DNA from 3 places in the Streptosporangium lutulentum genome. Region 1 is predicted to be linked to each of the others. Evidence: riboswitches for the same ligand, from Rfam matches in the RefSeq annotation. Region 1 holds a riboswitch; each other region holds the start of a gene.
What was found. A riboswitch is a leader RNA that binds a small molecule or an ion and turns the genes downstream of it on or off. The one in region 1 is predicted to bind thiamine pyrophosphate.
Positions count from the first base shown of each region.

Region 2: linked by a shared signal. The riboswitch ahead of J2853_RS45450 (TenA family protein) and the one ahead of thiC (phosphomethylpyrimidine synthase ThiC) in region 1 are both predicted to bind thiamine pyrophosphate.
Region 3: linked by a shared signal. The riboswitch ahead of J2853_RS34370 (purine-cytosine permease family protein) and the one ahead of thiC (phosphomethylpyrimidine synthase ThiC) in region 1 are both predicted to bind thiamine pyrophosphate.

Region 1 covers NZ_JAUSQU010000001.1:3,693,775-3,703,559, reverse strand. Annotated here, with positions in the region: gene J2853_RS16570 (alpha/beta hydrolase) at 1-715, shown strand, start outside; gene J2853_RS16565 (enoyl-CoA hydratase/isomerase family protein) at 712-1,494, shown strand; gene J2853_RS16560 (SRPBCC family protein) at 1,887-2,318, opposite strand; gene J2853_RS16555 (acyl-CoA dehydrogenase family protein) at 2,387-3,568, opposite strand; gene J2853_RS16550 (class I SAM-dependent methyltransferase) at 3,669-4,277, opposite strand; gene thiC (phosphomethylpyrimidine synthase ThiC) at 4,471-6,204, opposite strand; TPP riboswitch at 6,197-6,309, opposite strand; gene clsA (cardiolipin synthase ClsA) at 6,403-6,999, shown strand; gene J2853_RS16535 (mannose-1-phosphate guanyltransferase) at 7,003-9,504, shown strand.
Region 2 covers NZ_JAUSQU010000001.1:10,109,135-10,118,919, forward strand. Annotated here, with positions in the region: gene J2853_RS45420 (helix-turn-helix transcriptional regulator) at 1-186, opposite strand, end outside; gene J2853_RS45425 (OmpA family protein) at 349-1,899, opposite strand; gene J2853_RS45430 (glycerophosphodiester phosphodiesterase family protein) at 2,281-3,351, shown strand; gene J2853_RS45435 (polyprenol monophosphomannose synthase) at 3,493-4,209, opposite strand; gene J2853_RS45440 (hypothetical protein) at 4,492-4,668, opposite strand; gene J2853_RS45445 (PadR family transcriptional regulator) at 4,742-5,266, shown strand; gene J2853_RS45450 (TenA family protein) at 5,470-6,156, opposite strand; TPP riboswitch at 6,144-6,242, opposite strand; gene J2853_RS45455 (hypothetical protein) at 6,293-6,904, shown strand; gene J2853_RS45460 (aldo/keto reductase family oxidoreductase) at 7,182-8,054, opposite strand; gene J2853_RS45465 (winged helix-turn-helix transcriptional regulator) at 8,188-8,634, shown strand; gene J2853_RS45470 (ABC transporter ATP-binding protein/permease) at 8,746-9,785, opposite strand, start outside.
Region 3 covers NZ_JAUSQU010000001.1:7,633,296-7,643,080, forward strand. Annotated here, with positions in the region: gene J2853_RS34330 (sensor histidine kinase) at 1-584, opposite strand, end outside; gene J2853_RS34335 (response regulator transcription factor) at 581-1,276, opposite strand; gene J2853_RS34340 (hypothetical protein) at 1,422-1,616, shown strand; gene J2853_RS34345 (DUF6412 domain-containing protein) at 1,613-1,879, shown strand; gene J2853_RS34350 (YidC/Oxa1 family membrane protein insertase) at 1,949-2,644, shown strand; gene J2853_RS34355 (ATP-binding protein) at 2,797-3,261, opposite strand; gene J2853_RS34360 (sensor histidine kinase) at 3,418-5,313, opposite strand; gene J2853_RS34365 (methylated-DNA--[protein]-cysteine S-methyltransferase) at 5,440-6,024, shown strand; gene J2853_RS34370 (purine-cytosine permease family protein) at 6,115-7,458, opposite strand; TPP riboswitch at 7,449-7,587, opposite strand; gene J2853_RS34375 (rhodanese-like domain-containing protein) at 7,769-8,092, opposite strand; gene J2853_RS34380 (TenA family protein) at 8,242-8,847, opposite strand; gene J2853_RS34385 (GOLPH3/VPS74 family protein) at 9,003-9,665, shown strand.

The DNA of each region.
Region 1 (9,785 bases):
CCAGGACGGCGACCACCCGCTTCCCGTGATCGTTTACTTCCACGGCGGAGGCTGGGTCTTCGGCGACGTGGATCGCAACGATGCCCTCGGCCGGGATCTGGCGGTGCGCAACGGCTCGATCGTGATCTCTGTGGACTACCGGCTCGCCCCCGACCATCCCTTCCCCGCCGCGGCCGACGACGCGTGGAGCGTGGTCAAGGACGTCTTCGCCCGGCCGGAGGCCTACCAGGCCGACCCGGAGAGGGTCGCCGTCTGCGGTGACAGCGCCGGCGGCAACGTCGCCGCGGTGGCCGCCTGGCAGGCCAGGGACGCCGGGCTCCGGCTGGCGCACCAGGTGCTGATCTACCCGGTGGTCGACGTCGCGATGGACACCGAGAGCTACCGGACGTACGCCACCGGCTTCGGGCTCGGCGCCGGCGAGATGGCCTGGTTCATCGCGCAGTACGGCGGGGACCCGGCCGACCCCAGGCTGGCCCCGGTCCGGCTCGCCGACAAGGCGGGCCTGGCCCCGGCGACGGTGATCACGGCCGAATGCGACCCGCTCCGCGACGAGGGCGAGGCCTACGCCGCCCAGCTCGCCGCGGCCGGGGTCCCGGTGGAGCTCAGACGCTACGAGGGGGCCATCCACGGCTTCTTCGGCCTGCCGGGCTGTTTCGACCAGGCGATCGAGGCGCGTGAATACGCCGCCGCACGGCTCAAGGAGGCGTTCCGTTGAAGGAGTACGAGAAGTTGAAGATCGACTGGGCGGCCGACGGGGTGCTCAGGATCGTGATCAGCGAGCCGCGCAGGCTCAACGCCGTGGACATGACCGGGCATCGCGAGCTGGCCGAGATCTGGCGTGACGTGGACCGCGACGACGAGGTGCGCGCGGTGGTCATCCGGGGCGAGGGCGAGGCGTTCTCCTCCGGTGGCGACCTGTCGATGATCGAGGAGATGATGCGCGACCACGGCACGCGCATGCGCGTCTTCGCCGAGGCCCGCGACATCGTCTACAACGTGCTCAACTGTTCCAAGCCCGTCGTCTCGGCCATCCAGGGACCCGCGGTGGGCGCGGGCCTCGCCGTCGCCCTGCTGGCCGACATCTCCGTCGCGGGCCGTACGGCGCGCATCATCGACGGCCACACCCGGCTCGGCGTCGCGGCGGGCGACCACGCCGCCATCGTCTGGCCGCTGCTGTGCGGGCTGGCCAAGGCCAAGTACCACCTGCTGCTGTGCGAACCGGTCACGGGTGAGCAGGCGGAGGCGATGGGCCTGGTCAGCCTCTGCGTCGACGACGATCAGGTGCACGACAAGGCCGTGGAGATCGCGGTCCGGCTGGCCGGGGGATCCGCCGAGGCGATTCGCCTGACCAAGTACACCCTCAACAACTGGCTCCGCCTCGCGGGACCCTCCTTCGACGCGTCCCTGGCCATGGAGTTTCTCGGCTTCACCGGCCCGGATGTGGCGGAGGGCGTGCGGGCGCTGCGGGAGAAGCGCCCGCCCACCTTCGACTGATTCGGCTGACAGGGCCGACCGGGAGAGAAGAGGCCGCCCGGTTTCAGGCGGCCGGACGCGCATCCGGTTTCAGCTCTCCCGGGAAGAAGTTCCGCGATCCGGCGCAAGATTTCGCTCTCCGCTCCGACAGCGTCATGAACGAGATGCCGACGAGCGAGAGGATGACCACGACATGTCCGTCACCGTGGTGAAACCAGGTCCCACACGAACGGGAGCGCGGCCCTGGCCGGCGCTCGCGGTCCTCGCGAGCTTCCAGCGGGCGAGCCGCGGCAGCGGCGACTGATCCGCGCGACACCGGGGAACAGGCCGGGGCCCGGTCACCTCGAAGAAGACGAGGGGCCGGGCCCTGAGGAAGGCGCAGGAGCCACCGCCGGGAGGATTTCCGGCGGGACCTACGAGAGGCCGTCCTGGAAACGCTTGTTCAGGGAGGCCAGGCCGGGCTCGAAGACGCCGCGGGTGAAGATCTTGTTGAGCTTCGCCTCGTCGTCGGCCTCGAAGGTGGCCGACCACTCGATGAACGCCTGGCCGCTGTCGGTGACCGGGGCGACCCGATAGGTGGCGCGGTAGTTGGTGACCGCCAGCGGGGACTCCAGGATCTCGTAGGTCGCGGAGCGGGCGTCGTCGTCGAGGACGAGCAGCCGCTCCCTGAAGAGCCCGCCCGGGCCCTCCATCCTGCGCACCGCCCCCGGCTGTGAGTTCACGCCCTCCTCTATCACGCAGGAGGTCATTCCGGGCAGCCACTCGGCCAGGTTGCCGAAGTCTCTCAGGTAGCTCCACACCTCGTCGGCGGGGGTGTTGACCACGGTGCTGGCGTAGACGGACATCGACCACTCCCTCGTGCTCGCTCAGATCTGCTCAATGGTCTTCCCCCGCGGCGCGTCCGGCAACCGGCTCAGAAACTTCTGGGCAGCCCGAGCACCTGGGTGGCGAGATGGTTCAGCAGGAGTTCCTCGGTCACGGGGGCGACCCTGCCGATGCGGGCGTCGGCCAGCAGCCGGGCGACCGGATACTCCAGGGAGTAGGCCATGCCGCCGTGGGTCTGGAACGCGTGGTCGGCCGCCTCCCAGGCGGCCTGGGAGGCGGTCAGCTTGGCGATGTTGGCCTCGGTGCCGCACGGCCGGCGGCTGTCGAACAGCCACGCGGCCTTGTAGAGCATCAGCCTGGCCAGTTCGATCTTGGCCTTGACCTGGGCGAGCGGGAAGGCGATGGCCTGGTTGGCGCCGATCGGGCGGCCGAAGACCTCGCGCTCCTTGGCGTACCGCACGGCCACCCTCAACGCGACCTCGGCGCCGCCCAGGGCGGAGGCGGCCAGCAGGATCCGTTCGGGGTTGAGGATGTCCCACAGCACCCGCGCGCCCTGGTCCACCTCGCCCACCACGTTCGCCGCGGGCACCCGCAGCTCGTCGATGAAGACCATGTTGGACGGGGTGGTGTTCGCGCCCATCTTCGGGATCGGCTGGAAGGAGAGCCGCCCGGCGGCGACCGCGTCGGGGACGTTCACCAGCAGGACCGTCAGGCCGTCGCTGCGGGGCTTGGCCTCGGCGGCGGGAATGGTCCGGGTGACCAGGAGCATCCAGGTGGCGCGCTGCACGCCGGTGATCCAGATCTTCCGGCCCGTGACGACGAACTCCTCGCCGTCACGGCGGGCGAAGGTGGAGATGCCCAGGGCGTTGGATCCGGCGTCCGGCTCGGTCAGGGCGAAACAGGTCTCCAGCTCGCCGGTGGCGAGCCTGGGCAACAGCTCGCCCCGCTGCCACGGGCTGCCGTGCCTGGCCAGGGTCATGGCGCCGAAGCCGGGGGTGAGCACGTACGTGAACGCAGAGCCGCCGGCCGAGCCGGACGCGGACAGGGTCTCGGTGGCCACGGCCAGCTCCAGCAGGCCCTGCCCGCCGCCGCCGTACTCCTCGGGCACGGCCAGACCGAGCCAGCCCCCCTTGGCGAGCTCCGCCCAGACCTCCTCCGGCCAGCGCTTGTCGTTCTCGCAACGCTGCCAGTAGTCCAGGTCGTAGCGCGCGCAGATGTCGGCGATGCCGCGCTGGACGGCGAGCGCGCTCTCGGGAAGGGTGAAGTCCACCGCGATCAACTCCATTCTGGTTGCGGGCGCAATCGTAGAACGATGTTCGGGTAACACTCCACCGCTTCGCGAGGGCGGTCGGCGCGGGCCGTCCGCCCGATCAGCCCGAGGCGTCCGCGTGCTCGTGCGGCCTGCGCGCGTGATAGACGAAGGCCGGCGGCACGTTGCCCCACACGGTCCGGCCCAGGACGACCTCCTCGAAGGTGTCGGTCAGGCGCTTCTTGAAGCGCCGCGCGGGCGGCAGCCGCTTGGCGAAGCTGTAGGCGAAAGTGGTGAAGGCCGTCTGGGGTCCCATGATCGCGACGACGGCGTTCAACAGGTTGGTCTGCGTCTCCGAGGAGAACGCCGCCCAGGGGAGCCCGCTCACGATCACGTCGGCCTTGCCGAGACCGCGCTCCTGGAGCAGTTGCGGCAGCCGTACCGCGTCGTCGACCACGACGTCCACCTTCGGGTTCCGGTCGGCGAGGAACTCGGCCAGCTTCGGGTTGATCTCGACGGCCAGGTGGTGTCCCCGGCCTCCCAGCCGACGTTGGATCTCGGCCGTGAACGCGCCCGTGCCGGGACCGAGCTCGACGATCACGGGATCGCCCCGGTGCGGAACCGGTGCGGTCACCGCCTCGGCGAGTCGTCGCGAACTCGGCGCCACCGCTCCGACGGTCCCCGGGGAGCGCAGCCACTGGCCCAGGAAGAGCGTGGTGTCTTTCGTCATGCTGTGAAGGGTAGAGGGTTCGCGCGGGCGGCGAGTACGCCGCCCTCCCGCTCCGGGAGACCCGATGGACGCGGGGAAGACGGCGCCGGGAACGACGTCCTCCCCATGCCTCACCAGGTGTCCTCACCGGCCCTCGGCGAAGGGGAGGCGGGGCCGGGGGGAACGACGCCCTCCCCGCCCCCGCCGGGCGCCCTCAGAGGCTTTCGACGGGCAGGTAGACCCGGCCGCCCTCACGGGAGAACTCCTCGGACTTCTCCCTCATCCCGGCCTCCAACGCCTCGGCGTCGGTCAGGCCGCGCTCCTCGGCGAACCTGCGCACGTCGTGACTGATCTTCATGGAGCAGAACTTCGGCCCGCACATCGAGCAGAAGTGCGCGGTCTTGGCCGGGGCGGCGGGCAGCGTCTCGTCGTGGAAGGACCGGGCGGTGTCGGGATCCAGGGAGAGGTCGAACTGGTCCTCCCAGCGGAACTCGAACCGGGCGTCGGACAGGGCGTCGTCCCAGGCCTGCGCGCCGGGGTGGCCCTTGGCGAGGTCGGCCGCGTGCGCCGCGATCTTGTAGGTGATCACGCCGGTCTTCACGTCGTCCTTGTTCGGCAGGCCCAGGTGCTCCTTGGGCGTGACGTAACAGAGCATGGCCGTGCCGTACCAGCCGATCATCGCCGCGCCGACGGCCGAGGTGATGTGGTCGTAGCCGGGGGCGATGTCGGTCGTCAGCGGGCCGAGGGTGTAGAACGGGGCGTCGTCGCAGAGCTCGCGCTGCAGGTCGACGTTCTCCTTGATCTTGTGCATGGGGACGTGGCCGGGCCCCTCGATCATCACCTGGACGTCGTGCGCGTGGGCGATCTTCGTGAGCTCGCCCAGCGTCCGCAGCTCGGCGAACTGCGCCTCGTCGTTGGCGTCGGAGATCGACCCGGGGCGCAGGCCGTCGCCCAGCGAGAACGCCACGTCGTAGCGGGCCAGGATCTCGCAGATGTCGGCGAAGTGCTCGTAGAGGAAGCTCTCGCGGTGGTGGGCCAGGCACCAGGCCGCCATGATCGAGCCGCCCCGGGAGACGATGCCGGTCCTGCGCCGCGCGGTCAGCGGCACGTGGGCCAGGCGCACCCCCGCGTGGACGGTGAAGTAGTCCACGCCCTGCTCGCACTGCTCGATCAGGGTGTCGCGGTAGATCTCCCACGACAGGCCGGCCGCGTCGCCGCCGGCCTTCTCCAGCGCCTGGTAGAGCGGGACGGTCCCGATCGGCACGGGGGAGTTGCGGATGATCCACTCGCGGGTGGTGTGGATGTTGCGCCCGGTGGACAGGTCCATCACGGTGTCGGCGCCCCACCGGGTGGCCCACGTCATCTTGTCCACCTCCTCCTCGATGGTGGAGGCCACGGCGGAGTTGCCGATGTTGGCGTTGATCTTCACCAGGAAGTTGCGGCCGATGATCATCGGTTCGCTCTCCGGGTGGTTGACGTTGGCCGGGATGATCGCCCGTCCGGCGGCCACCTCGGCCCGGACGAACTCCGGGGTCACGCCCTCGCGGATCGCGACGAACTCCATCTCCCGGGTGATCAGGCCGCGCCGGGCGTAGGCGAGCTGGGTCACCGGCGCCCCCGTCGCCCGCAGCGGCCGGTCGCCGCCGCCGGTGAAGACCGCGTCGAGGGAACGGAGGTCGCGGGCCCAGGAGTCCCGGTCCCGGTAGCCGTCGTCGCCGGGCTCGGCGGGACGGCCGCCGTACCGGGCCGTGTCGGCCCGGTCCAGGATCCACTCCTCCCGCAGGCGGGGCAGGCCGCGGGTGATGTCGGTGACCTGGGACGGGTCGGTGTAGGGGCCCGAGGTGTCGTACAGGGTGACCGACTCGCCGTTGGTCAGGCGCACCTCGCGCATGGGGACGTTCAGGTCGCCCTGGTAGGTCTTGAAGCTGGAAATACGCGCGGAAGTCATCGCGCAAACTCCCTTCGCCGGCATTATCCGGAGCAGGTTCTAGCGGTCGGCGGCCGCAGTAGCCGTCCTCTCAGCCCGGTCCTCCGGGCTCCCGCGTTGGTTGATCAAAACCATAAACGCTCCCTCGTCCGCCCGCCATCCCCCATTCGCAGCCGACGCAGTAGTGTCACCATCAGGTACGGGGAGGGAGACATATCGGTGAATCCGGAAGCATCGGGGGCCGAAGATCGAATCTGGACGGTTCCCAACGCGTTGAGCCTGGCGAGGCTTCTCGGCGTGCCGGTCTTCCTCTGGCTGGTGCTGGGCCCCCAGGCCGACGGCTGGGCCGTCGCGCTGCTGATGCTGGCAGGGTTCTCCGACTGGCTCGACGGCAAGATCGCACGGGCCTGGAACCAGACGAGCAAGCTCGGCCGCCTGCTGGATCCGCTGGCAGACCGGCTCTACATCCTGGCCACGCTGTTCGGCCTGGCCATGCGCGGCATCATCCCCTGGTGGCTCGCGCTGGCGATCCCGCTGCGGGACGTCATGCTGCTGGGAATCCCCCTCATCCTGCGCCGCCTCGGGTACGGCCCGGCGCTGCCGGTGCACTTCCTCGGCAAGGCGGCCACCGCCAACCTGCTCTACGCCTTCCCTCTGCTCTTCCTCGCCCACTACGACGCCTGGTACGCGGATCCGGCCCGATTCGTCGGCTGGTCGCTCGCGATCTGGGGAACAGGTCTGTACTGGTGGTCCGGGGTGCTGTATTGGGTACAGGTGCGTCAGCTCATAAGCGAGGCTAAACGCCTTAAGAGGTGATCTGTGAAGGCCGTTGTGATGGCGGGCGGGGAGGGAACTCGGCTCCGGCCGATGACCGCGAACCAGCCCAAACCTCTATTGCCTGTGATCAACCGGCCGATCATGGAGCATGTGCTGCGGCTGCTGAAACGGCACGGCTTCACCGAGACCGTGGTGACCGTGCAGTTCCTGGCCGCCCTGGTCCGAAACTACTTCGGCGACGGCGACGAGCTCGGGATGAGCCTGTACTACGCCACCGAGGACACGCCCCTCGGCACCGCCGGCAGCGTCAAGAACGCCGCCGACAAGCTTCGCGACGAGCGCTTCCTGGTCATCTCCGGTGACGCGCTGACCGACATCGACCTGACCGACATGGTCCGGTTCCACCGCGAGAACGGCGCGATGGTCACCATCGGGCTCAAGCGCGTCCCCAACCCGCTGGAGTTCGGCATCGTCATCGTGGACGACCAGGGCCGGGTGGAGCGCTTCCTGGAGAAGCCCACCTGGGGTCAGGTCTTCTCCGACACCGTCAACACCGGCATCTACGTGATGGAGCCGGAGGTCCTCGACGAGATCGCCGTAGGAGAGTCCGTCGACTGGTCGGGCGACGTGTTCCCGAAGCTGCTGGAGCGCGGCGCCCCGCTGTACGGCTACGTCGCCGAGGGCTACTGGGAGGACGTCGGCACCCACGAGAGTTATCTCAAGGCTCAGGCCGACGTGCTGTCGGGCCGGGTGAAGGTGGACATAGACGCCTTCGAGGTCTCGCCGGGCATCTGGGTGGCCGAAGGCGCCTCGGTGGACGCCGACGCCATCCTCAAGGGCCCCCTCTACATCGGCGACTACGCCAAGGTCGAGGCCGGGGCCGAGCTGCGCGAATACTCCGTGCTGGGAAGCAACGCCGTGGTCCGCGAGGGAGCATTCCTGCATCGCGCGGCCGTTCACGATAACGTCTACGTCGGCCCGAGCACCCACCTGCGCGGCTGCGTCATCGGCAAGAACACCGACCTGATGACCGGCGCCAGGGTCGAGGAGGGCGCCGTCGTCGGCGACGAGTGCATCATCGAGGCCGAGGCGTACATCTCCTCCGGGGTCAAGATCTACCCCTTCAAGACCATCGAAGCCGGGGCGGTGATCAACAACAGCGTCATCTGGGAGCCGCGGGGCCAGCGCAACCTGTTCGGCCCGCGAGGGGTGTCCGGGCTGGTCAACGTGGAGATCACCCCCGAGCTGTGCGTCCGGCTGGCCAGCGCTTACGCCACCACCCTGAAGAAGGGCGCCTCGGTCATCACCTCCCGCGACTCCTCCCGCGCCGCGCGGGCGTTCAAGCGGGCCGTGATCAGCGCCCTGAACGCCAGCGCGATCAACGTGCTCGATCTGGAGGCCGCCGCGCTCCCCGTCGCCCGCTTCCACACCGCCAGGGAGAAGGCCGTCGGCGGCATAGCGCTGCGCACCACCCCCGGCGACCCCCAGAGCGTGGACATCGTCTTCATGGACGAGCACGGCGCCGACCTGTCTCCGGCGGCCCAGCGCAAGCTGGACCGGGTCTTCGCCCGGCAGGAGTTCCGCAGGGCCTTCCCCGGCGAGATCGCCGAGCTCAGCTTCCCCGCCAGGGCGGTGGAGGACTACACCCACGAACTGCTGCGCTGCGTGGACATCACCGGGGTCCGCGACGCGGACATGAAGGTCGTGGTCGACTGCGCGGGCGGCACCTCCTCGCTCGTCCTGCCCAGCCTCCTCGGCAGGGTCGGGGTGGACGTGCTGACCGTCAACAACAGGCTGGACGACGCCTCTCCCACCGAGACCTTCGCCGAGCGCCGCCGCGACCTCCAGCGCCTCGCGGAGCTCGTCAGCTCCTCCAGGGCGGCCTTCGGGGTGCGGTTCGACCCCGTGGGGGAGCGGGTCGCGCTCGTGGACGAGATGGGCCAGCTGATCAGCGAGGAGCGGGCCCTGCTGGTGGTGCTGGACCTGGTCGCGGCCGAACGGCGCGGCGGCAGGGTGGCGCTGCCCGTCACCACCACCCGGGTGGCCGAGCAGGTCTGCCGGTTCCACGGGGTGCAGGCCGAGTGGACCTCCACCGCGATCGACGCGCTCACCGCCGCCGCCAGAAGGCCGGAGATGGTCTTCGCGGCGGACGGGCGGGGCGGCTTCATCGTGCCCGAGTTCGGCCCCACGGTGGACGGCCTGGCGGTTTTCCTGCGCCTGCTCGGCCTGGTGGCCAGGACCCGGCTGTCGCTCAGCCAGATCGACGCCAGGATCCCCGAGGCCAAGCTGCTGCGCCGGACGGTGCCGACCCCGTGGGCGGCCAAGGGCGCGGTGATGCGATCGGTCATCGAGGCCGCCGAGCACCACCGCATCGACACCACCGACGGGGTGCGGGTCGTCGCCGAGGACGGGAGCTGGGCGCTGGTGCTGCCCGACCCGGCCGAGGCCGTCACCCACCTGTGGGCCGAGGGGTCCGACGTCGACTCCGCGCAGGTCATGATCGAGCACTGGGCGCGAGTGGTGGAGGAGGCGGCCGGCGGCTGACGGGCGGTCACCCGGTCCCGGCCTCCCGGCCTCCCGGCGAACACGGCGGACGCGGCGAACACGGCGGATCACCTGGACACGAAACCCACAGCAAACACAGCGAATACAGCGCGGCGGCATGGACCGCGGGCAGTACCCGCTGTAACTTTGTCACCGACCGAACCCGCGGTCCGCGTCAGCCTTGACCTTCGCGTCTCATCACTGTAGGTTGCGACATTCGCAGTCTGAAAGAACACTTGAGAAGCGAAGAAGCGAGGCGCGCATCCTGAGCACCGTTGCCG
Region 2 (9,785 bases), 6.4 Mb from region 1:
GCGGATCGGGGTCTCTCCGTACGCCGCCTCGAAGCTGCGGACGAAGTGGAACTTGGACACCCCGGCGACGCCCGCGAGCCGGTCGAGGTCCAACGCCGTCCGGTAGTGACGGTCGATGTGGTCACGCGCCCGGCGCAGGTGGGGGAGCAGCTCGACGGCCACCGCTCGGGTCGTCGTCACTGTCATGCATACGAGGGTATGCGACGGGCGAGAAGAACGTACCGGGTCTGCGGGCATACGGACGGCGGGGATCCGCGTTGAGCGGCCACGATCGCCGATCGTGGACGGGCCGCTGCGACAGCCGGCCCTCCTCGGATCACCGGACAGGCGCCCGCAGGTCGCTTCGGATCACTGGACGGGCACCTGCAGGTCGCGGAAGCTGGCGATCTTCACCTTCATCGTGGAGGCGTCCGCGGGCAGCGCGAAAAGGTTCCAGAACTCCCTTTCCTGGCCCGGCCCGAACTTCTCGGTGCCCAGGCGCACACCGGACACATCGGTGCAGGCGCAGTAGGAATCGACGCCGCCGTCGTCGGTGGGCACCTGGAGCCGGCCGGGTAGATACCGGCGCCCGGCGGTCACGTCGGTCAGCGTGACGTTGGTGGCCGCCTGATACTTGAAGGACACCCAGTCCTTCGCATGGTGCAGCTCGTTGAACCAGGCCTCGCCGTCGCCCTCGTTGGTGACGCGGTAGGTCAGCAGACCGAGGCCGCCGGGGATCCGCCGCAGGCCGGTCACCTCCATGGAGATCGGCTGGCCGTCCGCTCTCGCGGTGCCCTTCAGCTCGGTCGCTCCCGGAGCGAGGGTCGTCGAGGGAGTGGCCGCCCGGTCCGTCTCGGCGGGCTGCGGCTTGGCGAACGTCACCGTGACGCGGCGGTTACGTCGCTTGCCCTCCTCGCTGTCGTTGCCGTAGAGCGGGCGGCGGGAGCCGTACCCCTTGGCCTGGAAACCCACGCCCTCCCTGGTGACCAGCGCGGACAGCGCCTTCTGCACGGCCTGGGCGCGGCGCACGGACAGCGGGTCGTTGATGGCGTCGGTGCCGGAGGAGTCGGCGTGCCCCTCCACCCTCACCGTGGATCCGGACGAGGATTCGATCAGCTTGGCGGTGCGTGCCAGGATCGCCTCGGCCTTGGGCGTCAGCGTGGCCTTGTCCACTGCGAACAGCACGTCGGAGGAGAGGCTGACCTGGAGGTCCTTGCCGTCGTCCGCGGTCTCCTCCGACGCGTCCAGCGACTCCGACGGCGTCACGACCTGGCGGGTGACGGTGGTGACGGGCTCGGCGTCGGGATCGGGGATGTCCACGCCGGGCGGGGTGACCGGCGGCTCGTCGCTGATCGGCACGTTCAGCATGGGCGGGCCGACAGGAGTGACGACCGTGGTGACGGCGGGGTTGCCGGAGGGGGCGGGCATGACCGCGTACACGGTGATCGACTGCCCGGGGTCGATGAAGTAGCCGAGGTTGTCGCGGTCCTCGTCGCTGCACAGGCAGGGGAAGTCGGCGGGTTTGTACGGCAGGATCCAGGTGTGAGCCCGCGCGTCGAGCACGCCGATGCCGGAGGCCCATCGGATCTGCCCCAGTGGACGCGTGCTGTCGCCCATCTCGCCGGTCCACGACAGGTGATCGTCGGTGCCCGTGTTGGTGAGCCTGAGCTGGGCGACGAGGTGTTCGCCCTTGACCCGGTTCAGTCCGACGACCTCGACCTTGAGGTTCGGGGTGAGGGTGCTGCGCGTCTCGGCCAGCGCGGGCCGCGTGTCCTGTCCGGGGGCGCCGGGGGAGGCTGAGGCGGTCGCCGCCGGAGCGCTGGAGGAGGGCGCGGGAGGCGTCGGGGAGGAGGGCACGGGAGGCGGCGGGGAGGGGGGCGGGGGTGCGGCCTTCTGCGCCACTCCACATGCCGACGGCACGAGCAAAGCGCGGCGATCCGATAAATCACTTTATCGATGCTGTCGCACTTTCCGGCGAGAGCGGGCGTTCTAGAGAAGGTGGTCACAGATCACGTCGCGGACGGTGTTCCCGTATGCGGTCACCGGCTTCGCGGTCACCGCCATGGGCGTCCCGGACACGGCGCCGGCCCGGCACACGGCGCGTGAGGGAGAGTCCACGGCGTCCAGACGTCTCCGTGGTTTCGCCGGGGATTTGGCCGCAGGTCATGAAAGATCGGCAAGTTGGTGAGTGGCGCAGCCGATCGATGCCGGGCGGTTTCGGTGATCGCCGTCGTCCTGCCCGCCGCTGTGCCTTTCCCCTGCAGACTCGCACGACCGACGCGTAGAACGGGAAGACTCACGATGATCAGAATCCGTACGGCCGCCGTGATCGCCGCCCTCTCCGGAGTGGCCGTCGCGGCCGCCCCCGGCGTGGCCGTGGCCGACCATGACAGGCCCGGGAGGGGCCACAAGAGCTTTGACCTGCAGGCTCACCGGGGCGGGCTCGGGCTGGTGGTGGAGAGCACCCTCGACTCCTTCGCCAACGGCCTGCGGGTCGGTGTCAGCACGCTCGAACTGGACATCCAGATCACCAAGGACGGCAGGGCGGTCGTCACCCACGACCGCAAGGTGGACGGCAGGAAATGCCAGGACACCGGCCCCGTGTCTCCCGGTGACACCGCCTACCCCTACGTCGGCAAGTACGTCAACACCCTCACCCTCGCGCAGGTCAGGACCCTCGACTGCGGCTCCGGGACGTTACCGGACTTCCCCGGCCAGCGCCCGGCGCCCGGTGCCCGCATGCCGTTGCTCAGCGAGGTGTTCGACCTGGTCAAGAGCTACCGGGCGAAAGACGTCATGCTGAACGTCGAGACCAAGGTGGAGGCGGGGGCGCCGAGCGAGACCGCGCCCCGCGAGCAGTTCGTCCAGGTCGCCGCCGAGGAGATCCGGCGGGCCCGCATGACGAGGCAGGTGACCATCCAGAGCTTCGACTGGGGTTCCCTCATGCGGATGCGCCAGGTCGAGCCGCGGCTGCCGCTCGTGGCGCTCACCGACTACACCTTCCTCCAGACGGGACAGCCCGGCGCGTCGCCGTGGCTGGGCGGGATCGACATCGACGACTTCGGCGGCGACCCGTTGAAGGCCGTCAAGTCCTTCGGGGCCGGCGCGTTCTCGCCGGTGCACGGATTCCCCCAGAACGGGAAGGTGACCGACCCCGGATACCGGCCCTACGTCACCAAGACGATGGTCGACGAGGCGCACCGCCTGGGCATCAAGGTGATCCCGTGGACCGTCGACGACGCGCCCACCATGAACAAGCTCATCGACGACGGCGTCGACGGCCTCATCACCGACTACCCCGACCGCCTGCGCACGGTGCTCGACTCGCGCGGCTTCAAGCTGCCCAAGCAGTATCGCCGCCCGCGAGGCTGATCCGTCCCCCTCCGGCACACCCGGGTGCGCGTCGGCGCGCGCCCGGGCTCCGCCGGAGGATTCGTGAGCCCGTGGCGCGCCGGGCGACCGTCGGACACCCGGGCACCCGGAACCGTGAGGACCGATCCTCAGGCACCCGTTTCAGCGTCTGAACCTCAGCCGCCACGGCATCAGCGCCGACTCCAGTTGCACCCGCAGGCTCATCTTCGAGGTGCCCGCCCGGCGATCGGAGAAGTGGATGGGAATCTCAACGATCGTCATCCCCGCCCTGGTCGCCCGGTAGTGCATCTCCACCTGGAAGCTGTAGCCACCCGAGGAGATCCCGCCGAGGTCAAGCGCGGCGAGGCTCTCGGCCCGCCAGATCTTGAACCCGGCGGTCACATCCCGCAACCTGATGCGCAGGATGGTGCGGACGTAGAAGTTCGCCCAGGCCGACAGGGCCCGCCTGCGGCGGCTCCACTCGGCGGCCAGCGTCCCGCCCGGCACGTACCGGCTGCCGATCACGCACGCCGCTCCGGTCGCCTGCGCGGTCCCGAGCAGGCGCGGAACGGCGTCGACGGGATGGGAGAAGTCGGCGTCCATCTGCACCACGAAGTCGGCTCCGGCCGCGAGCGCGGTCTCCATGCCCTCGATGTAGGCGCGCCCGAGCCCCTCCCTGTTCGGCCGATGCACCACGCCGACCCGGCCGGGATGCGCGGCGGCCAGCTCGTCGGCCACCTTCCCCGTGCCGTCGGGGGAGTTGTCGTCGACGACCAGGAGCCGCAGGTCGTCGAGTGGCAGTGCGAGCAGGGCCTCCGCGATCAGTGGAAGATTGTCCGCCTCGTTGAACGTGGGGATCACGACGGTGACGGTGGCCATGTTCGGGGTCAGGCCTTCCGGGCTCGATGGTCAGGTGTTCTTGCCGCAGGTCTGCGTGACATCCCCGTCCGGCTGATCTCGAAACCGGAAGTGGCGAAGAACGTCCATGATATCGGCCGGTAGGGAGAAGACGCCGGAGGCTCTCACCGGCGGCGACGGCGGCTTCGCGGAGCGAAGACCTGGAGTGGAGCGCCGCCGACCATGGGGCACCGGTCACGGCTGGACCGACCGGCACGGCGCCCGGTACGGCGGGCTGACGAGCGGCCGGGACCTCGCCGGGTGTCACGCCCCCTGCGCGACGCCGCCGATGGGCGCGGCGGTGAGGTGGGCGACGGCGGCGGCGAAGTACGGCGCGGCGCAGGCGCCGAGGCCGTGGACGTAGACGCGGGCGGGGCCGGTGCCGGGCAACTCGACCCAGCGGATCTTGGCGCCACTCGGGTGGACGATCGCGGTGTGCATGACAACCTCCTGATGTATCGGAGGCAATGTATATCGGCATCTAGGTATATCGCAAGCGAGGTATAGTGGCGTCATGCTGGAGCTGGCGGTACTCGGATTTCTGTACGACCGGCCGTCGCACGGGTACGACCTGCGCGGACGGGTGGCGGCGTTGCTGGGGCACGTACGTCCGGTGGCGGACGGGACGCTCTATCCGGCCATCAAGCGGATGGAGTCGGCGGGGTGGCTGGTGCGCCAGGATGAGCCGGGCGTGGCCGCGGCGCCCCGGCGGACGCTCCACCTGACCGACGCGGGACGGGCGGAGATACTGCGGCGGCTGCGGGAGCCCGACGACCTGGAGATCAGCGACGAGAACAAGTGGTTCGTGTTGCTGGCGTTCCTGCGCCACCTGGGTGATCCCGCGGCGCAGGCGGCGGTGCTGCGGCGTCGGCTGGAATTCCTCGCCCGGCCGAGCAGCTTCTTCTACGAAGGGGACCGGCCGGTGCGGGCCGAGGAGTTCGACGACCCGTTCAGGCGGGGGTTGCTGTCCATCGCGAGGGCCACCAGCCTGGCGGAGCTGACGTGGTTGCGGGAAACCCTCGGCTCGCTGGAGGCGTAGCCGGGCCGCCACGCCGTACGGGGGAGGGGCGGGCGCCGGCCCGGTCGCCGTCCTTCGCGGCATTTCGGAGCTTCCGGAATCACCCTTCACCCCGCACCTCGAACACAGTACCGAACCTGGGTTGACCTGGCGGTAAAACCAAACAGGTCAGGACCCGCTCGCGCCCCAGCGCGTGATCGGGTCAGCGCGTGGACGCGTCGGTGTCAGTCGCCCGGCAGCCACTGCGCCGTGGGCCACGCCTCCCGGTGCCATGCGCTGTCCCAGAACATCCACTCGTACTCCGTGGCCTGGACGAACGCCTCGGTCATGGCGGCGCGGGTCACGCCGTCCGCCGTGGCCGCCAGCCGATCGGCGATCTCTTTGGCCTGCTCGACCGACTTGGCGAAGTCCGGATCGGCATAGGTGGAGATCCACGCCCGGTAAGGATGGCCGGCGATGTCGCCGGTCCGCTTCAGAAGCGCCGCGCCCACATCCTGGTAGACCCAGAAACACGGCAGAACGGCGGCCACGAGCACCGGGTACGGCGCGGTGAGCGCGACGGCCTGCAGAAAGGAGGAGTAGCCGAGGCAGGTGGGTGAGGTCCGGATGCCGGCGAGGTCGGCGGCGGTCAGACCGTACTCCTCGATGTAACCCTCGTGCAGGGTCCGCTCGGCGTCCAGCGCGGCGTGCGCGCTGCGCGACCAGAACGCGGCCTCCTGGGAATCGTCGGCCCGCACCGAGGCGGTGGCGAGCGCTTTGGAGAACGCCCCGAGATATCTGGCGTCCTGCACGATGTAGAAGGCGAAAAGCCGGCGGTCGAGTGTGCCTTCGCCGAGTGCGGTGTTGAAGGGGTGCCGATGGATGGCTTGTAGCAGTGTGGCGGAACGTGCCCAGACGTCGTCGCAGAACATGACGTCCCTTCGCTAGTTCGAACTAGATCAGGTTCGACGGGTGTGCTCTCAGCCCCGAACGTCTCGGGGCACCCCGCGTCGCGGACCAGGGTAACAGCCCGCTCGTCCGTGCCTGTTCGGGGCCTAGCCTTCTCGCATGGGATTGGACATCACGGTCCTGGTCGTCGACTGGGCGCGCATCACGGAGGCCCCACCCGGCCGGCGCCTGGAACTGCTCGTGGACGCCGCGTACCCGGAAGATGATTCGGACCTTGAGGATCCCGAGCGCGGGTGGGTGTGGCCCTCGGCGGGCGTGCCCTGGTTCGCGAGGTATGAGTTCTACCGCACGCTGGGCTCGTTCAAGGCGCATTTCTGGGCCGGCCAAGCCTGGGAGAAGGTCCGGGGCTCTGCCGACCCGGACCTGCGCGCGACGCTGGACGGATTCTTGTCAGGGCTGTTCTGGTACGGGCCCGACCCCGACAACGATGCTGTGCACGTGCATGGCGAGCTGCTCCCTCCTGACGGCGACAGGGGCTCGGGCCTGTCGCTCGCCTGCCCTCCGGAGGCCGTAGCCGCCCTGGTCACACTCTGGGCCAGGGCCGCACCGCGCCTTGAGGAACTTCGTGAGCCGTTCGCCGTGCACGCCGTGCGGCCTTCAGGGTGTTGGATCAAGAACTTCGAGGAGTTCACCGACCTGCTCAGCGATTGGGGAGAGGTGGTGGGCGAGGCCCACCGTCGCGGGTGGGGGCTGATCGGACTGCCGATCTGACCCGCGCTCGACGGCTTGAACCGCGCCTCCACAGGACCCGGGGCAGGCCGGAGTCTCCGGTGATCCCGGTGCGGTTCACTCCCGCACCTGAGAGCGGGCGCCGAGGTCTGCCGTCAAGCCGAGGCCTGCCGTCAAACCGTGACGCAGCCGCGGATCATCCTTTTCCGCCGGTGAACGCTTTTCTTCCTTGACTCCTGACCTGCCCGGAGAACACCGCCACGGCGTGAACGCGCAGGTCACCGCCGCCGTTGCAAACAGTGGGCCGGCGGATGCCTCGTCAGAGGCCGATCTTGTCCAGTTCGGCGAGGTCCTCGTCGGAGAGCGAGAGTTCCGCGCCGGCGATGTTCTCGCGCAGGTGCGCCGCGGACGAGGTGCCGGGGATGAGCAGGATGTTCGGCGACCGCCGCAGTAGCCAGGCCAGGGCGACAGACATCGGCGTCGCGTCCAACCGGGCGGCCACGGTCGAGAGCGCCGAGGACTGCAGTGGGCTGAAGCCGCCGAGCGGGAAGTAGGGCACGTAGGCGACGCCCTGTTCGGCGAGCCCGTCGATCAGGGCGTCGTCGTGGCGGTACGCGAGGTTGTACATGTTCTGCACGCACACGATCGGCGCGATCGCCTGCGCCTCGGCGACCTGTTCCGCCGTCGCGGTGCTCACTCCGAGGTGCCGGATCAGGCCCTGCCGCTGGAGTTCGACGAGCGTCTCGAACGGTTCGGCGAGCGAGCCGGGCTGGGGTCCCTCGGCGTTGCCGAGCCGGAGGTTGACCAGGTCGAGCACCTCCAGGCCGAGACTCTCAAGGTTCTCGTGGACGGCCCGGCGCAGGTTTTCCGGCTCCCGGGCCGGGGGCCAGCCGCCCTGCTGGTCGCGGGTCGCGCCGACCTTGGTCACGATGTGCAGCGATTCGGGGTACGGGTGCAGCGCTTCACGGATCAGCTGGTTGGTGACGTGCGGCCCGTAGGCGTCGCTGGTGTCGATGTGGGTGATGCCGAGGTCGACGACCTCGCGGAGGACGGCGAGTGCGCCGTCGTGGTCGGCGGGCGGCCCCATGACCCAGGGGCCGGCGAGTTGCATGGCGCCGTAGCCGAACCGGGTGACGGTCAGGTCGCCCAGCGTCCAGGTGCCGCCGGGAAGGGAAGTGGAGAACATGCTCATACCTCTGGTTTCAGTGTTGAGCCAGGCGGTGCTGGTGCCTGACGGATACCTGCTTCACTATGGAGGGGTAACTTCCTGACGGGAAGTACGTACTTCCGAGTTCGTAAGGCACCCACGGGTGGAGGAGCGGTCGATGGCGACGATGACGGCGGCACAGAAGAGGGCACAGACCAAGGCGGAATATGACGCTTTCCTTGCGGCCTGTCCTAGCCGCAAGCTGCTCGACCGGATCTCCGACAAGTGGGTCACGTTGGTCCTGGCCGCGCTGGGCAGCGACGGCTCGCATCGGTTCGGCGCCGACTGCGCCGGTGAGCCCCGGTCGATGCGCTACTCGGAGTTGTCCCGCCTGCTGGCCGGCGTCAGTCAGAAGATGCTCACTCAGACGCTGCGCTCCTTGGAGCGTGACGGTCTGATCACCCGTACCGCGACGCCGACCGTGCCCGTCACGGTCTCCTACGAGCTGACCGATCTCGGTCTCTCGCTGCACCAGATGATGAGCGGCCTCAAGGCCTGGGCCGAGACGCACATGGACGACGTGCTCGCCAACCGTGCGACGTACGACGACACCCGCGCCGTCTGAACCGGGGAGCGAAGGCGTCACATCAGCCCCTTTCCGGCCCTTCACCCGGCCGGCCATCGGCGATCGTGCACCTGGCGGGTCGAGACCAACCGTTCCACGGACGAAAACGGCCTACCCGCCTCCCGGCGCCATGCCCCAGCGTCCCGCACCGAGCAGTTCCAGATAGTGGGTGTGGAAGGCGTTCAACGTGCTGCGATGGCCGACGCTGACGAGGATGCACCGGGGCAGGCGATCGCGGATCAAGCTGTACAACGCGTGTTCGAGACCTTCGTCGACGGCGGAGGTCGCCTCGTCGAGGAAGGCCAGGAGGGGCCGCTGCAGCAGGACCCTGGCAAAGCCGAGGCGCTGTTGCTCGCCGGGAGACAGGGTGCGGGACCACTGGGCCTCATCGTCGATCTGACCCTCCAAATGGCCGAGCTGCACCCAGCGCAACGCCTCGCACGCCTGCTCGTCGCCGATCCGGTGCGCGGGCTCGGGGTAGGCCAGCGCGGTACGCAGGCTTCCCAGGGGCAGGTAGGGCTGCTGCGACAGGAAGAGCGTGTGAGCTCCGGTGGGGCGGCGGACGGTGCCGTGGGCGTGCGGCCAGAGACTGGCCAGGCTGCGCAGCAACGTGGTCTTCCCGCTTCCCGAGGCGCCCCTGACCAGCAGTGATTGCCCTGGGCTCATGCTCAGCGTCAGGCCCTCGATCAGCGGTTGCCTGTCGGGACGCCATACTCCCAGGCCCTCGATCTCCAGCGCGTCGGGGCGATGCGTGAAGATCGGCGACGACAGGCCGCGCGACTCCCTGTTCGCGTCCATCAGCGCCGTCAGCCGGTTCAGCGTCGCCCGGTAGGTGGCGAAGGAGTCGTAGGAGTTCCTGAAGAAGGACAACGAGTCGTGCACCTGGCCGAAAGCGTCGGCGGTCTGGGTGATGTCACCGAGGGAGATCGTTCCGCTGAAGAAGCGCGGCACCTGGATGATGAAGGGGAACACGACCGAGATCTGGGTGACCGTGTCGTTGAACACCTGAAGCTTCAGGGACCGCTTGGTGATCGCCCAGGTGTTCCCCATGACACTGGAGAACCTGGCCGACAGCGCCGTCCGCTCGACATCCTCGCCACCGCAGAACGCGATGCTCTCGGAGTTGTCCCGCAGGCGGACCAGGGTGTAGC
Region 3 (9,785 bases), 3.9 Mb from region 1:
CGGATCTGCCGGTGATAACGGCTCACGGTCTGCGGGTCGGCGACCACCCCGTCCTCCAGGGCCTCGACCATGGCCCGCATGCCCGCCAGGGGGGTGCGCAGGTCGTGGCTGACCCAGGCGACGAGCTCGCGGCGGGCGATCTCCAGGGAACGTTCGCGTTCGTGGCCCAGGCTGAGGCGGCGATAGGCCTGCTCCAGGGTCTTCGCGATCGTGCGAAGCTCGGCGGGCAGGCCGTCGGGCGGCACGAACTCCCCCGTGGGCGACACCGCCTGCACGGCGTCGACGAGCTTGCGGCTGGCCGCCACGACCCGGCGGGCGAGCACCGCCGCCACGCCCAGGCCGACCAGCCCGCCGACCGCGACCACGCTGAGCACGATGTCCCTGGACTCGCCCTCGATGATCATTTTTAGGGTGACGGCGACCACGCCGCCCACCGTCGCCAGGACGGTCACCACGGCGACCACCGCGAGCATCACCCCGATCGACCGCCTGCGCAGCAGCCGCATCAGGCCCAGCCCGGCCACCGCGATCAGCAGGCCGAGCCCGGCCGTGACCGCGACGATCCGCAGCATCTCGGGGATCACGGCAGGACCAGGGGCTCGTAGCGGTAACCGACCCCCCACACGGTGACGATGCGCCGGGGGACGGTCGGGTCCGGCTCGATCTTCTCTCGAAGGCGGCGGACGTGGACGGTCACCGTGGAGGAGTCGCCGAAGGACCAGCCCCAGACCTGGTTGAGCAGGGCGGAGCGGCTGAAGGCCTGGCGGGGGTTGCGCATCAGGTGGGCCAGGAGGTCGAACTCGCGGGCGGTCAGCATGATCTCCTCCTCGCCGAGTCGCACCTCGTGGGCGCCGACGTCGACCGTCAGCTCGGCGTCCTTGAGCACGCCGGTGCCGGAGGGGGCCGAGACGCCGCGCGCCCGCCGCAGCACCGACTGGACCCGCAGGGCCAGCTCGCGAGGGCTGAACGGCTTGGTGACGTAGTCGTCGGCGCCGGTCTCCAGGCCGACGACCCTGTCCATCTCGTCGCCCAGCGCGGTCAGCATGATCACTGGAACCGGCCACCGTTCCCTGAGTTTCCTGCAGACCTGGAGCCCGTCCATCTTGGGCAGCATCAGGTCGAGGACCAGCAGGTCCGGCGGGTCGGCCAGGGCGCGCCTGAGCGCCTCCGCCCCGTCTCCCACGCACTCGACCGAGTGACCGTCGCGCTCCAGATAGCGGGCCACGACCTCGGCGACCATGGGATCGTCGTCGACCACCAGAATCCGTGCGCTCATATCCCCACGGTAGGCCCGGACGAGGCGGATCCCCACGTTCTGTCATCGGTCCGTAAGCACTCCACCGTCCTGTCACCGGCCCGTAAGACCCGATCGTTATGGTTCCGACTCTCGCCGTTTCGATCGAGGACGTACCGTTGGCCTCATGAGTCGTACCGTGATGGCAGTTCTGGGCGTCGTCCTCGCGCTCTACGTGGTTTTCGGGCTCCTGCTGCCGGCGCTCTTCGGGCTTCTCAAGTTCGTGTTCGTACTGGCGCTGGTGGCCGTCGTGGCCGTCGCCGCGGTCACCGTGGTCGGCAAGTTCGGCAAGTTCGGCAAGTTCGGCAAGTCCGGCAAGTGAACCTGCTCCTCGCCCTCCAGACGCTTTCCGTCTGGCTGCTCGGCGACGGCGGGTTCATGACGGCGACCGCCGTGGTCGGGCTGGGCGTGCTCCTGCTCGCCTGGGCACTGCGTTCGCTGCCTGTCACCTCGGAGGCGGAGCGGCGCTCGCCGCTGTCCCGGCGCGACCGGGCCAGGCGGACCATGTTCGTACGGCAGCGCGACCCCGACGCGGCCGGGAGGTCCCGGCCCAGAGCACCCTCGGCGGGCCCGGCGCCCGCGTAGACGACCAGACCCGTCCGGATCCGCGGGCGCCTTCTGTGCTGATTCCATTCCAGTCCAGAAGGGCCCCCCATGTTCGACTCCGTCATCGAGTTCACCGCCGATCTCATCAACGCGCTCGCCCAGCCCCTGAACTCCACCGCGCTGGCGATCGTCGTGTTCACCCTCGGCGTCCGGCTCCTGCTGTTGCCGTTCGGCGTCATGCAGGCCAGGGGCGAGCGGGCGAGGCTACGGCTCGCGCCCGAGGTTCGGAAGCTGAGGAAACGGCACGGCCGCGACCCCGAGCGCCTCCGGCGGGAGCTGTCCGCCCTCTACGCCAGGGAGAAGACCTCGCCGCTGGCCGGTTGCCTGCCGGGGGTCGCCCAGATGCCGTTCTTCATGGTGATGTACCAGGTCTTCATCTCCTCGACGATCGCCGGGAACGCCAACGTGCTCCTCACCCACGGGCTGTTCGGGGTGCCGCTGGGGCAGCAGTTCGCGAGCACGGTGGCCGGGTTCGGATTGCTCAGCGGACCGACGCTGGTCTTCGCCGGGCTCTTCCTGCTGCTGCTCGCTGTGGCATTTATCACATCACGCCGGATGCGGCGGACGATGAGCGACGAGGTGCAGCCGGAGGTCCTGCGCAGGATCATGCCGCTGCTGCCGTTCGGGACGCTGCTGGCCGCGGCCGTGCTTCCGCTCGCGGCGGGCGTCTACCTGCTCGTCACCACCGCGTGGGCGGCCGGTGAGCGGGCCGTTCTGCACCGTCCCGCACTCGCCGCGCACTGAAACCGTACCGAGCCGTACTGAGCCGTACCGTCTCGCCCGCACGGGCCGCTCCGCCGTCCGGCCTCGCCGGGTGTCCTGGTTCCGTCCGGTCTCGCCGGGGACCGGTCCGCGATGCCCTGTCTCGTCTCACGAGTCGTGAGACGAGACAGGACCTAACCGCACTCCCGCAGGGCGGGCTCGGCGACGGAAACCTTGCCGTTGCCCGCCTGGCCGTTACTGACCGTGCTGACGGCGGTGACCACCGCCCACACCGTGGTGGTCTCGCCCTCGTGCCTGACCCCCCACCTGGAGGCCACATACTCGACGATGCCGAGGCCCCGCCCTCCCAACGAGGAGAGGGTGGGGCGGCCTGCCCGAGGTTCGGTGGCGGCGCCACCGTCACTCACCGCAACCTCGACGTGTTCCTCGGCCCAGCGCCACGCCACTCTGATCTGCCCCGAGGGCAGCGGGTGCGCGTGACGAAGCGCGTTACTCAACAGTTCGCTGACCACGAGCACCGCGTCGTCTATCGCGGTTTCGTAAACGCCCCATTCCTGCAGGTCAGAGGAGAGGCGTTGACGTGCGACAGCGACGCTGGACGGTGCATACGGCAACAACACGACGCTCGACGCACTCACCTCCCCGTATCCCTGTTCCCCCTAAGGAACACACCCCTGTACGACCGAAATGCCCCGTTAGATGGTCTTAGAAACCGGGTGCCGGTTACAGCTTGTGCACATTCGACAATAGATCAGCTCATCCGTTACCGACTCGTTACCGCATCGGCGTGTCGGTTAGGTAAGGGGGTCGGGCGTGTCGGCAATACGCAGGGACAGCCGCATCCGGGTGCCGCCGGTGGGACGCGGATGGGCCGACACCTCGCCGCCCTGCGCGCGTGCCAGGCTGCGCACGATGTAGAGGCCGAGGCCGACCCCGCCGAATCGGCGGCGATCACCGCTGTCCCCCTGGACGAAACGATCGAAGACATGCTCCCGGCTGGCATGGGCGATCCCGACGCCGTCGTCGTCGACGACGAGCACCACCTGGTCACCGTCCACCCAGGCCTCGACCCTGATCAGGCCACCGTCCGGTGAATATTTGAACGCGTTTTCCAAGAGCTGGCCGAGCAGGATGTCGGTGGCGAACGCGTCACCGGAGACCAGAGGCAGGTCGTCGGGGATGTTCACCTCGATCCGGTGCAGGTCGGGCAGGACCGGCAGGCCCAGCGTGGCGGCCCGTACCAGCTCTCCGAGGTCGAAGCCCTCGATCTTCAGGGTGAGCTCGCCGGCTCCGGCCCGGGAGCCCAGCAGCAGGTGGTCCATGAGCCGGCTGAGGGAATGCGCCCGCTCGGCGATGGTGTGCACGGCGCCGCGCCGCTCGGCGTCGGTCATGCTGTCCCAGCGCGCGTCGAGCGTGCTGGCGAAGCCCCGGACCACGGTGATCGGGGTGCGCAGCTCGTGACTGGTGGTGGCCAGGAAGAGATCCTTGGCCTCCTCCAGCTCCTTGCTCCGGGTGATGTCGCGGAAGTCGATCACGACCTCGCCGGTCTCCACGATCTCCGCGCTGAGCACGTCCAGCCAGGTGCCCGAGGGAAGCTGGATGGTGAGCTTGTCGCCCGGCTCCGGCAGCCGGAACGGCGGCGGCCCGCCGATCACCTCGTCCGCGTGGAACCCGGTCAGCTCGGTGGCCGCGGGGTTCCACTGGGTGACCCTGCCCAGCTCGTCGAGGACCGCGATGCCGTCGGCGCTGGCGTCGAACACCGCTCTCTCGTGGGCACGTTGCCGTACGGCCTCCTGGTAGGCCATGGCGTTGCCGACGGCGATCCCGGCATGCCCGGCGAGCAGTTCCAGCAGCTCCAGCTCCAGATGGCCGACCTTGCGCTTGGCGAACAACGCGTACAGCGCGCCGTACGGTCTGCCGCCCATCGCGGCGAGGCCGAGCACGATGGTGTGCAGGCCGGGCACCTGCGACCAGATCAGCTCGTCCAGCCGGGCCTGGTCGCCGGTCTCCAGCAGCACGGTCCGGCCGCCGCGCAACAGCTTGCCGACCAGGCTGGTACGGAGGTCGGCGGTGGAGCCGCGCAGCGAGTCGGGGAGTTTGTGGCGGGCCACGAGGCGGAGCCGGTCACCCTCGATGCGCACGAACCCGCCCGCGTCGGCTCCGGTCAGGTCGGTGAGGCTGGCCGCGATCCGGTCGAGCACGGCGGGCAGCTCCCGCTCGGCGTTGATGTCGGCGACCACGTCGGCCAGCCTCCGGACGAGCTGCGCCCGGCGGGAGGTCCGGTCGTCGGCGGTCTCGTCGTCCTGGGCCAGGTGATAGACGCTGACGTAGCCGAGCAGGTCGCCGCTCTCCGAGCGCAGCGTGCCGGTGTCCACCCGCACGTCGAACAGGCTGCCGTCGCGGTGGAAGCGCTTGGTCCGCAACGACACCTGACCACCGGTGCGGACCCGTTCGAGAACCGCGTTGTGCTCGGCCACCAGTTCTTCGGGGACGACCGGCGCGCGGCGGCCGAGCACCTCCTCGGCGGACCAGCCGAACAGGCGTTCCGCGGCCGGATTCCATGTGAGAACGGTCTCGTCCCGGTCAAGGGCGACGATCGCGTTGGGCGCACCGGCGACGATCGCATGAGAAGCACCGGCGACGGCCACATGGCCGATGCCATCGTCACTGTCGGCCCTGTAGTACCCCACGTATCCATAGTGCCGTCTCAACCGGTCTGATCTTGGCACTTTCGGCCCGCACGTGTCGCCACTCGCCGGGGCGATCCGTCCGATACGCTGCGGTCACCACACACCTGGATACGAAAGGGTGGGGCCATGTCATCCGGCGACATCGATGCATTGCTACGGGTGACCTCGCCCAACTACATCGGGACGAGCCATCCGGACATCGCGTTCGGCACTCTCGACGGCCCGGTGGGACGCCTCACCCTCGCCGTGACGAACCGGGGCGTGGTGGCCTGCAGCTACGAGGACGAGAACATCGTCTTCGAGCGGGTCAGCAGGGAGGTCGGCACGTTCATCGGGCCCGACGCGCGCCGGCTCGACCCGGTCCGCCGGGAGCTGGACGCCTACTTCTCCGGCCGGCTGCGCGCCTTCACCACGACGATCGACCTGCGGCTGGCCACGCAGTTCGCCAGGACCGTGCTGCAGATGATGCTCGCGGTGTCGTACGGCACGGTGACCACCTACCGCGAGATCGCCGAGCGAATCGGCAGGCCACGGGCGCTGCGCGCGGTCGGCAACGCCCTGGGGAGCAATCCGGTGTGCGTGATCGTGCCCTGCCACCGGGTGGTCGAGAGCGAGGTCGTCCTCGGCGGCTACGCGGGAGGCCCGGCCGTCAAGGAGCGACTGCTGCGCATCGAGGCGAACGGCGTGAACCGCTCACCAGGCGGCTCGTAAACCTCGCCCGTTCAAGCCCGCGGACCTCGCCTGTCCTCGCTCCTACAGGCCCGCGGACCCCGCTCGTACAGGCCCGCGGACCCCGCTCGTTCACCGGCGGCGGAGCGCACCCAGGCCGAGTGTGACCAGGCCCGCGACGAGGAACGCGCCGATCGACGCGCTCATCCACGGCTGCGGGGTGAACCCGACGGCCCCCCTGACGCCGTCCCAGATCTCCGCCCACCACGACACGGCCGAGGGCGCGGCGAGCATCCACCAGGTGACGAAGCCGAGCACCCACGGGATCACCATGAGCCAGCGGGAGGGGGCGTTCTCGGAGGTGTCCCAGTTCCTCCCGCGGCCGAGCAGGAAGTAGTCGACCGCCAGCACGCCGAGCATCGGCACGAACACCGCACCGATGATGCTGAGGAACGCGCTGTAGGAGTTGACGTCGATGACAAGGGCCATGGCCGTGGTCAGCACGCCGATGGCCACGGAGAAGATCCGGCGGTCCACCCTCGGCATCAGGTTCTGCAGCGACATCGCCGTGGAGTAGACGTTCGCGAACGACTGGTCGGTTTCGCGCAGCACGAGGACGCCGAAGAACAGCGCACCGAGCGGGGCCGCCACGAACGGGGCGAACACGGCGGTCGGCTGCTCCAGCACCGCGCTGTGACCGGCGAGCGCCACCGCGTAGATGCCGACGGCCAGGCAGGCCACCTGGGCGATGGTGTAGCCGCCGACGACGCCGGTGAAGGCCGCGCGGCTGGAGCGCGAGTGCCTGGCGTAGTCCGCCGCGACCGGCACCCACGAGACGGACAGGGCGACCACGAAGTCCACGGCCGGCGCGAAGGCGTCCCAGGAGCCGCCGGTCTGGACGGGGGTGTCACGGAAGAAGACCACCGCGAACCAGGCCATCGAAACGATCACGCCGATCGTGACGAACCGCCGGATCAGCCGGATGGCTCCCAGAGGGTAGATGGTCAGCGCCGTCGTCAGGACCCCCGCCACGATCGCCCAGACCGTATAGGGGACCGACTGCCCGAAGATCGCCTGCGCGCCCATCGCGATGACCCACAGCTCGAACGCGCCCCAGCCGATCATCTGGATGATGTTCAGCACGGTCGGGACGTAGGAGAGCTTCGCGCCGAACAGCCCGCGCAGCAGCACCATCGCGGGCTGGCCGGTCTGCACTCCCGGAATCGCCGCGAGACCGACCATCGCGGTGCCGATCAGGCTGCCGACGAGGGCCGCGGTCAGGGCCGCGTTGAAGGTGAGCGGGTTCTCGTCGAGCAGCGGGTTGATCAGGAAGAGCGCGAAGGAGAAGCCGAGCAGGCTGACACCCAGGTTGGCCCAGAACGCGCCCTGGTCGAGCGCGCCAAGGGTCTTGGGGGGTGCCTCGTCGAGGGTGAGGGGTGCCTCGGTAGCGCTGGAATCAGTGATGGCGGGCGTCATTACACGCTCCCTACGCCGGCATTACCCGGACAGGTTCATGCGGTCGGCGGCGCGTCGGAGGATTCGAGTGATCCCCTGCGTGGTCCGCCCTCTCAGCCCGGTTACGCCCGAGCTCCCGCGGTAGACAATTCGCCTGATTATGTCATTCATTCCTCTCTTGGCAAGGACCGTATCCGGCCACGAGCCCTCGGCAAGGGCCACGTCAGGCTTCTGAGGAGAGGCCCGTCGGTTCGACGAGCGGACCCCGTCCCTCTCACCGCCGCCGGGCCGGGAACGGGTCTCCGCCGTCGCCGTCGCCGTCGCCGATCCGTCAGGCCACGAACGGCTCTCCGCCGTTCTCGCCGACCATGGGACGACCGGCGAGATTCCAGGACTGCATGCCGCCGCCGACGTTGATCGCGTCCCAGCCGACGTGGTTCAGCCAGGCCGCGGCGTTCGCGGAACGGCCTCCGAGACGGCAGATCACGTAGACGGGCGCGTCCTTGGGCACCTCGTCGACCCGTGCCTGCAGCTCGCCCAGCGGGATGTGGACGGCGGTGGGCGCGTGGCCGGCGAGCCACTCGTCGGTCTCGCGTACGTCGAGCAGGAACGCCCCGTCCGGAACGGCCTGCACTTCGATCTCAGGAACACTCATGAACCCATTGTCCCAAGTCCTTCACCGAATGTGGCCCAAAGCCGCTCAGAGGCCCTGCATCGGCCCTGCGTCCCGCCCGCTCGCCGCCTTCGCCGGATCCTCCCGCCGCCGTCCCGGCGATCCCTGAGCGGCGCCGTCCGGGTGGAGGGTCAGGGCACGTCCCAGAAGGCGAGCTCGTGGGCCATTCCCTCGGTGAACAGCTCCCTGGCCCGGCCGGGGTCCGGGGCGGCCTCGTCGATCATCACGGCGATGCGCTCGGTCAGCTCGGCGAAACCCGGGTGGGCGTAGGTGTCGACCCAGGCGCGGTAGCGCGGCTCGGCCGGGGGGTTCTCCGCGAGGATGCGGCCGAGGGTGGAGTAGCCCCACATACACGGGTAGAGCGCGGCCAGGCCGTCCGCGTAGCGGGCCGCGGAATCGAGCAGGAACGAGGTGTACGCCACGCAGGCGGGGCCTTTCCTCGCCCCCTCCAGGTCGGCGCCGAACTCGGCCGAGAGGGACCGGTGCAGGTTCAGCTCCTCGTGGAAGGTGGCGTGGGCCAGGTCCACCAGATCGCCCAGATGGCCGTCGGGAGCCTGCCACGCCAGCCGGGAGAACACGCGCACGTAGTCCAGGAGGAACAGGTAGTCCTGCTCCAGCCAGGACCGGAACACCCGATCGTCCAGGTCTCCCTTCGCGATCCCCGCCACCGTCGGGTGGGCGAGCTGCGCGTCGACGAGGGGGCGGCCAATGGCGTGCAGTTCCGCAGAGATGCTCATAAATTGAGCATTGTCTCAAGCCAGGGCCGCGGCGCCGAAGCACCCGCACCGGATGGTGGCGGAGCGGTCCCCCGATCCTCACGGCGTCGGGACCGAGGGCGCCCCGGGCTTTCGCGCCCGGCCCTCACGTGGTGCTCACGACGTAGGGTCGAGCGATGACAACGATCGCTGAGGAAGTACTTCTCCTCGCCTACAGCGAGGTGGAGGGCAGGCAACTGATCGGCTCCTCGGAGCTGGACGCCGCACTCGGCGGCGCCGTACTGGCGGAGCTGGCGATCCACGACCGGATCGACCTCGCGGGCAAGCAGGTCACCGTCCGCGACGCGACCCCCCTCGGGGACGAGGAGCTCGACGCGGCGCTGGCCAGGATCGCCGAGGAGCCGAAGGGGCGCAAGCCCGAGTGGTGGGTCCAGAAGTTCCATTCGACCAAGCTCCGCAAGCGCCTGCTCTCCCGTCTGGCGGAGCGGGGCGTGCTGCGCGAGGAGCAGCACAAGATCCTTGGGGTCTTTCCCTCCTCCCGCTACCCGGAGCGGGATCCGAGCGTCGAGCGGGGCATCCGCGAGCGCGTCCAGAGCGTGCTGTCCGGGACCGACCCCGACGAGCGGATCGCCGTGCTGATCGCCGTACTGCATGCGGCCAAGATCGACCGCAAGGCGTTCCCCGGCGCGAGCGGGGACCGCATCCGGGAGATCACCGAGGGCGAGTGGGCCGGCGAGGCGGTCGCCAAGACCATCGCGTCGATCAACGCCGCGATCATGGTGGCCGTGATGAGCGGGGCCATCGCCGGCGCCTCCTCGGCGGGCTCCTCCGGCCAGTAGCGTCTCCGCCGGCCGGACCGCCACTGACCGCCGACGAGACACGGGCCCTTGGCGTCTCCGCCGGCCGAACCGCCGAGACGCGGGCCCTTCCCCCGACGTGAAGCCGGGGGAAGGCCCGCG